2 regions of the Polaribacter sp. Asnod1-A03 genome follow, and region 2 is predicted to be linked to the other one. Evidence: riboswitches for the same ligand, from Rfam matches in the RefSeq annotation. Region 2 holds a riboswitch; the other holds the start of a gene.
The links. A riboswitch is a leader RNA that binds a small molecule or an ion and turns the genes downstream of it on or off. The one in region 2 is predicted to bind thiamine pyrophosphate.

Region 1: another riboswitch for thiamine pyrophosphate. It lies ahead of thiS (sulfur carrier protein ThiS); the one in region 2 lies ahead of ACJJVY_RS13215 (TonB-dependent receptor).

Annotation. Positions count from the first base shown of each region.
Region 1 is NZ_JBEFOE010000009.1:639,706-644,145, forward strand. Features, by position in the region: gene thiC (phosphomethylpyrimidine synthase ThiC) at 1-1,574, opposite strand, end outside; gene thiS (sulfur carrier protein ThiS) at 1,732-1,935, opposite strand; TPP riboswitch at 2,005-2,099, opposite strand; gene ACJJVY_RS03275 (LETM1 domain-containing protein) at 2,132-2,443, opposite strand; gene ACJJVY_RS03280 (proline dehydrogenase family protein) at 2,443-3,606, opposite strand; gene aroB (3-dehydroquinate synthase) at 3,696-4,440, shown strand, end outside.
Region 2 is NZ_JBEFOE010000009.1:2,946,623-2,951,062, reverse strand. Features, by position in the region: gene ACJJVY_RS13215 (TonB-dependent receptor) at 16-2,358, opposite strand; TPP riboswitch at 2,479-2,570, opposite strand; gene ACJJVY_RS13210 (BamA/TamA family outer membrane protein) at 2,786-3,952, shown strand; gene arfB (alternative ribosome rescue aminoacyl-tRNA hydrolase ArfB) at 3,963-4,367, opposite strand; gene ACJJVY_RS13200 (AAA family ATPase) at 4,388-4,440, opposite strand, start outside.

The sequences.
Region 1 (4,440 bases), 2.3 Mb from region 2:
TTATCTCTGTGTTGAGACCCTGGATGACCTTTAGCTAAATCGGCAGCGTGTGCCGCTAATTTATAAGTAACAACCCCCACACGAACGTCTTCTTTATTAGGTAAACCCAAATGTTCTTTTGGCGTTACGTAACACAACATTGCACAACCAAACCAACCAATCATGGCGGCACCAATACCCGAAGTTATGTGGTCGTAACCTGGAGCAATATCTGTTGTTAAAGGTCCTAAAGTGTAAAAAGGAGCTTCATCACAAACTTCAATTTGCTTTTCCATATTTTCTTTAATCATGTGCATTGGCACGTGACCTGGACCTTCTATAAAGCATTGTACTTCGTGCTTTCGAGCAATTTTTGTCAATTCACCTAAAGTTTCTAATTCGGCAAATTGTGCTTCGTCATTTGCATCGGCAACCGAACCAGGACGTAACCCGTCTCCTAAAGAAAAAGCAACATCGTATGATTTTAAAATCTCACAAATTTCTTCGAAATGTGTGTATAAGAAACTTTCTTTATGATGCGCCAAACACCATTTTGCCATAATAGAACCTCCACGAGAAACGATTCCTGTTACTCGTTTTGCTGTCATTGGTACATAGCGCAATAAAACTCCGGCATGGATTGTAAAATAATCTACACCTTGTTCTGCCTGTTCTATTAAAGTATCTTTAAAAATTTCCCACGTTAAATCTTCTGCAACTCCGTTTACTTTTTCTAAAGCTTGATAAATTGGTACGGTACCAACCGGAACAGGAGAATTACGAACAATCCACTCACGAGTTTCATGAATATTTTGTCCTGTAGATAAATCCATAATATTATCTGCTCCCCAACGACAAGCCCAAACTGCTTTTTCTACTTCTTCTTCTATAGATGAAGTTGTTGCAGAATTACCAATATTTGCATTAATTTTTACCAAGAAATTTCTTCCTAAAATCATAGGTTCTGCTTCTGGATGATTGATGTTAGATGGAATTACTGCACGACCTCTGGCAACTTCACTTCGTACAAATTCTGGAGTAATTTTATCTGGAATTGAAGCACCAAAGTGTTCTCCTTTGTGTTGTTTTCTAATCTCAGTCATTTCATCAATTCGTTGATTTTCACGAATTGCGATGTATTCCATTTCTGGAGTAATAATTCCTTTTTTAGCGTAATGTAATTGTGTTACATTTTGACCTTTTTTAGCACGCATTGGCTTTTTTAAATGGCTAAAACGCATGTGGTCTAAACTTTTATCGTTTAAACGTTGATTACAATATTTTGAAGTAAATCCTTCTAATTGCTCAACATCATTTCTGTCTAAAATCCATTGTTCTTTTATTCTTTCTATTCCGTTATGAACATTAATTTCTTTATTTGGGTCTGTGTAAGGCCCAGAAGTATCGTAAACGGTAACAGGTTCATTGGGTGTTTTCTTTTTCGTCATCGAATCCGTTGTATCACTCAAAGAAATTTCTCGCATTGCCACTTTAATCTGTGGATGTATTTTTCCTTGAACATAAATTTTTTTCGAGTTTGGAAAAGGGTTTCTTGTTACTTGTCCTTCTTTTGGTGCGGTGTCTTTTTTCTTCATATTATATTTTAAAAGGTGTTGTTTTGTTTAATTGTGTACTATTATAAAACTTAGTCAATTCTCATAAATTTTGCGATTTCAAAAAGTTCTCGATACAATTTTTCGTACCTCAAAATCACTCGAACTGACATATTCAAATATTTAATTATCAGTAGATTTATCCGCCTTGAGTAGATTTTATAATTAAAACAACATCTTCTTGTTGAAGATTTTTTAAAGACCATTCCGTTTTTTTAACAACATTGTTATTTATGGCAATAGCAATGCCATTGGTTTGAATTTTTAAATGTTCAACCAATTCTTGTAATGTTGTTTTGTTGGAAATTTCTTGAGTTTCGTTGTTTACTTTTATAGTCATCATACTTGATTTTTAAAGTAAACTCTAGAAGAAAATAGATACATTTATATACATATAATATGTATAAGCATGCATTTAAGAATGACTTTTTCCTACGCTGGTATTAACCAAATCAGGTTCTAAGGATATTTCTCAAACTAGTTACCTAGCTACTCCTAAAGTTTAATAGTTCAAATATATTATAATATTCTGAAATATTTTATAAAGTTGATTTTTTATTTTTATCGCCAGGCAAATCATCTTGAAATGCAGATGGTAAAATATCTGGAATTAATTTGATTAAAAGCGGTAACAACAAAGCGCCACCAGGCAATAAAAATACTGCCAAAGCAGGTATTGCTTTACAAATATCTAACAACTGAATTCTAATTTTTTCTTTTTCTTCTTCGGATAAACTAGAATGTGTAGATTTTTTTATTAAGAAAATTGCCTCTTTACTTTGCCTTAATTCTTGATCTAGCCTAAGTTTATTTCTAATTAGCAATAATTTTAATTCCTCTAAGCTTGTCATTATAATTTTCTTCTCTTTTTTTCGGTTTTAAGCAGATTTAACTCTCTACTTGTTTGTCCGGCAACCGATGTATTTTCTTCTGCTCTTCTTATTAAATAAGGCATTACATCTCTTACTGGACCAAAAGGTAAATACTTTGCAACATTATAACCTTCATTTGCTAAATTATAACTAATATGATCACTCATACCAAATAATTGCCCAAACCAAAGACGTTTATCATTTTTATCTATATTGTATTTTTGGGCTAAATCCATCACTAAATAAGAACTTTCTTCATTATGAGTTCCTGCAAATAAAGCCATTTTTTGATGTTCCATTAAAAATCGTATAGCAGCATCATAATTAATATCAGTTGCTTCTTTATTCTCACATATTGGAGAAGAGTATCCTTTTTCTTCTGCTCTTTCTCGTTCTTTTTCCATATAAGCTCCTCTAACCACTTTCATCCCAATATAAAATCCTTTTTGATGAGCTCTTAAATAAAGTTCTTTTAAATAATCTAATCTATCATGACGATACATTTGTAAAGTATTAAAAACAATAGCTTTTTCTTTATTATAGATTTCCATTAATTCTTCAATTAAATCGTCTGCAGCAGTTTGCATCCAACTTTCTTCTGCATCTATTAATAAAGGTACATCTTTTTCTACAGCTGCTTTACAAACTTTATGAAAACGAGTAACAACTCTACTCCATTCTTCTTTTTCTTCTTCATTTAGTTTTTCTCCTTCTGTTATTTTTTGATATAAGCCAAAACGACCAAAACCTGTGGGTTTAAAAACTGCATAAGGAATCGATTTTTTTTCTTCACAAAAATTGATGATTCTTAAAATTTTTTCTAAGGCACCATCAAAACTAGCTTCATCTTCTTTACCTTCTACAGAATAGTCTAAAACACTATGTACACTTCCGTTGTTATACATGTTATCTATAATTGGCAAACAATCGGTTTCTGTTACTCCTCCGCAAAAATGATCGAAAACTGTAGAACGGATTAAACCTTCTATTGGCAAATGTGCTTTTAATGCAAAATTGGTTACAGCACTACCAATTTTCACCATTGGTTGGCTTTGTATCATCCTAAATAAAAAATAAGCACGTTCTAATTGAGAATCTGACTTTAAAGAAAAAGCAACTTCTGTATTATCAAAAAGTTTCATTCGATATTATTTTAAACGAAACAAATATAACTATAGAATGGTAATAATTGAATTTTTTATTTTTATTTTGCACACTTAATAAATTACCAATGAATTCTATACCAGCAGTTACATATCCTGTTCATTTTCAAGACAAAGCATACATATCTCTTTCTAATTTAATTGAAAAAAATAATTACTCTACAATCTTTATTGTGGTTGATGAGAATACTTTTGAACATTGTTATCCTAAATTTATTCAAAATTTAAATACTGATAAAAAAATTGAAGTAATTGAAATTGAATCCGGAGAAATTAACAAAAATCTAGAAACTTGTATAGGTGTTTGGAACGCTATTACAGAATTGGGTGGCGATAGAAAAAGTTTGTTAATTACCTTAGGAGGTGGTGTTATTACCGATTTAGGTGGCTTTGTAGCTTCCTGTTTTAAACGTGGAATTGATTTTGTAAACATACCTACAACTCTTTTGTCTATGGTTGATGCTTCTGTGGGTGGCAAAACTGGTGTAGATTTAGGTGTTTTGAAAAATCAGATTGGTTTGTTTGCAAATCCAGAAATGGTAATTGTAGATACTGATTATTTAAAAACAGTTACAGAAAGAGAAATAAAATCTGGAACTGCAGAAATTATTAAATATGGTGTTACTTATGATACAAACCTTTTTAATGAAATTAAAAATAACCCAAAATTACAAATTAGCGATTTAATTTTTAGATCTATAGAAATTAAAAACGAAGTTGTTTTACAAGATCCTAAAGAAAAAAACTTACGTAAAATTTTAAATTTTGGGCATACTTTAGGACATGCAATTGAATCTTTTTATCTAGAATCTG
Region 2 (4,440 bases):
TAGAGAGTTATTTTTTTAAAATTTTAAAGTTACACCAACTAAAAAGTTTGTAGTTGCTTGTGGGTAGTAACCAGCATAATCTAAAGTAGTAGTTTCACCAGCTACAGACCAAGTATCATCATAAGTACCATAGTAACCTCTGTCTACATATTCTGTATTAAAAATGTTATTTACTAGAGCAGAAAATACAATCGATTTAAAAATTTTGTTAGGTGTTATTTGATAAACAATATTTAAATCAGAAGTAAAAAAGCTATCTAAAACATCATTTTCAGAAACTTTGCTACCTAAATTGCTCATAAATTGCTTGCCAACAAATTTAGATAACAAAGAAAATTGCAGGTTTTCTATTGGTTTAAAAATAAACATGTTTCCTGCAATAATATCCGGAGAAAAAGATAAATCTGTATTTCCTAAATTCTGTAATGTTCCATCTACTTGAGAATAGAAATCTCTGTTTTTATTAGAACTAAAAGCAGCATTGGGTTTTATAGAAAATTGATCAGAAATAGTAATATCTGCATCAATTTCTAAACCTAAACGGTAACTATCTCCAGAAGTAGCTCTAACTGGTGCACCAACATCATCTAAAGCCCCAGTTAATACCAACTGATTTTTATAATTCATATAATAAACATTGGTGTTTAGTTTAAAGTTTTGAGATTTTAAACGCCAACCAAATTCAAAATCATTTAAAGTTTCGTGTGTTGTTACTCCGCCTTCAAAATCATTTCTATTAGGTTCTCTATTTGCAACAGCAAAAGAAGTGTATAAATTATTATCATCATTAATTTTATAGGTTAAACCTACTTTTGGATTAAAGAAATTAAACTGAGCATCAACATCAATATCTATAATATCAGAGGTAATTCCTTGAGTTTGATAATTTACAAATCTACCTTGTACATCTGCATAACCAGATAAATTTTCGCTAATATCAAAAGTAGCTTTTGTAAAGATTGAAAAGTCTGTTTTTTTAGCATCAGAAAAATAATAACGATCTCTTATACTTACGTTATCTGCCAAATCAGAACCCCAAATAACTTCACCAAAATGATCTCCTGTATAATTAGAATATGAGATACCAGAAATTAAATTCAGTTTATCCGTTTTGTAATTGGTGTTAAAATTTACTACATAAAAATCGTTTTCTAACCAACGTCTTACAATAACATCAGAACCATCAACAATTAAATTATTAAAATCTGTTGCATCTTCTTCTGCTTTATATTGTTCAAAAAAACCAGATCCTTTTGTGTAGTTTAAGCCTAAATTTGTAGACCAATTATTGTTTAACTTTTGATTCCAATGTAATTGATAATGGTTTTGTTCATAATCATCAACTTCGTTATCATAAGTATACGGATTTTGTCTTCTGTCTTCTCCCAATTCATCAGCGGTTAAACCGTACCAAGCTTGATATGTTTTTTCTTTTCCGCCAAAAGTAACCGCTTTTATTAAAGTATTTTCATCCGTATAACTTCCTTGTAAATAGTATGATTTTATATCAGAGCTTGCTCTATCAACATAACCATCCGAAGAAATTTTTGACAAACGACCCGCAATTTCTATATGATCATTAATTTTACCTGTAGTAAATTTTACTGTATGTTTTCTAGTGTTATAAGAACCAAAAGAGTTCGAAATTTCTCCACCAGCTTCTTCGGCAACAGCGTCTGTTAAAATATTTAAACTTGCACCAAAAGCACCAGAACCGTTTGTAGAAGTACCAACACCACGTTGCAATTGTAAATTTTCTGTAGACGAAGCAAAATCACCTAAATTTACCCAAAAAGAACCATGACTTTCTGCATCGTTATACGGAATTCCGTTTACAGTAACGTTAATTCGTTCTCCATTAGAACCACGCACGCTCATGTACGTGTAACCAACGCCAGCACCAGCATCTGATGACGAAACAACAGAAGGCATGTAGTTTAGTAAAATAGGAATATCTTGACCTAAATTACGTTTAGCAATTTCTTTTTTGGATAAATTAGAAAATGTAACAGGTACATCTGTATTTACTCTCACTGCAGAAACCAAAACTTCTTCTAAAACTGTTGAATTTGGGAAAAGAGTAAACTCAATTTCATCATTTTTAGTTAATAAAATTTCTTTTAAAATAGTTTTATAACCGATAAAGGATATCTGAATTGTGTATTCTCCTTTTAAAAGATCTATCTTAAAATTTCCATCAAAATCGGTAGAAGTTCCTTTGTTATTTTCTTTTACCAAAATAGTTGCTCCTGGTAAAGATTCATTGTTTTTATCTACCACTTTTCCTTTAAGTGTAAATGTTTGGGCGTTTGCAAGTAAGCTTACAAACAAGAATAAAAAAAATGATATTTTTTTCATTTTAAAAAATTTAAAACGAATAAAAAGAGGTAATTATTCTTGTGATTAATATTGAATAATTAATTGTCTTTTCAGAAAAAAAAAGCAAAATAATCCTTTTAAGGTTATTCTATTTTCTCTTGAATTGACTTTTATAAGTCCCTAAACAGCATTACCTGTTCTAGGTTCATTGGGTATGATCTCAGCCTTTTAAAGCACCCCTTTATGAGAACGCTGCAAAATTAAGTGCTAAAAATGTATTATGAAATAGAAATGTGATTTATTTTCAAGTAACATAATTTAGTTTCTATTTAGCATATGGTGTATTAACTACTTCAATAAAGCACATTTATAGTATGGAGATTCAATAAATTTGAAATTCATTTAAAAAAGTGTTCTTTTTTTATTGTCTTCAATAAAGTACATTTTTCTTAATAAATATTAATTAATGAAAACATTACAGAAAGTAGTATTAATAATTTGTTTAATACTAAGCTTATCAGCTAGATCTCAAGAAAAAGAAAGTGGATTAGAAAATTTTGTAGAATACTTTACATTTTATCCTAATAAAAATAATGTAGCACAAGATTCTACATTGTATTTATCTAAGATTATAACTGCACCTATTTTAAGTTACTCTCCTGAAACTAGTTTAGGTTTTGGTGTTGGAGCAAAATATTTATTTAAATTTAAAGGTAGTGGAGAAGAAACAAGAACTTCTAATATGCCAGTTTCCTTATTGTATACATTAAATAGCCAATTTTTTATTTACTCTGGTTTCGAGATTTTTACAAATCAAGAAAAATGGGTGATTTCTGGAAATATTATTTTTCAGAATTATCCGAGGTTATATTATGGTATTGGGCAAAATACTCCAGAAACAAATGAAGAAATTTATGATACCAATCAATTTCTATTTGAACCAATTCTATTAAAACAAGCATTTACCCGTTATTTATTTTTAGGAGGTGGAGTACGTTACAATAAAATATATAATACTAAAGTAGAATTGAACAAGTTGCTAGACGTTAATAGACCTTCTGGTTATAACGGATCTACTTCTGTAGGTTTTGAACTGGCTGCTTTGTATGATAGTCGAGATAATATTTTAAATGCTTCTAAAGGCTGGTATTTAGAACTTACAAAAGGTTTTTATGGAACTGCGTTAGATGGCACAAATCAATTTAAATTAACGAGGTTTGATTTACGTCATTATTTAAAAATATCTCAGAAAAATGATGATGTTTTAGCATTTCAAGCCATTGGTCATTTTGCAAATGGTGATACTCCTTTGTCTGAATTGGCTCTTTTTGGAAACGAAGAAATTATGAGAGGTTATATCGAGGGTAGATATATAGAAGAGAATCTGTTAGCTGCACAAGTAGAATATAGAAAGACGTTTAAAGATAGTCGAATTGGAATGGTTGCTTTTTTAGGAGCGGGAGATGTATTTAACAAGTCTAAGGATATAAGCTTAAACGATATAAAGATAAATTATGGTTTAGGACTACGTTTTATGCTTGATAAGAAAGAAAAATTAAATATTAGATTTGATTTTGGTTCGGGTAATAAGTCCGATGGAAACTTTTATGTGAATATAGCTGAAGCTTTTTAAATTTGATATATTAATCCAATCCTGGTTTTTTTCGTAATTTCTTTTTAAGAGAAATTTGTTTATTTTTCTCAATATTTTTTAAAATTGAAGATCTACTTGGTTTAGTTGATCTTCTTTTTTTTTGTTTCACTAAATTGTTTTTTAGTAATTCTAAAAAACGTTTAATAGACAGTTCTTTATTTCTGTGTTGAGAACGAGATTCATCACAGAAAAGAATCAATAAATTATTTTTTGTTAATTTAGAAGCAAGTTTTAGTTTTAGTAATTGTTTTTCTTCATCAGATAAAGAAAAAGAGTTTTCTAAATCGAAAGTCAATTCAATTTTAGAAGAGGTTTTGTTTACATGTTGTCCGCCAGCACCAGAGCTTCTAATGGCTTTAAAATTTAATTCTTTTATAATTTCGGAAATATTCATGTTGATTTTTTAAACTTTGTTTAATAAGATAAAGAATTTGAAAAAGAATGTAAATTATTTTTATTAGTAATTA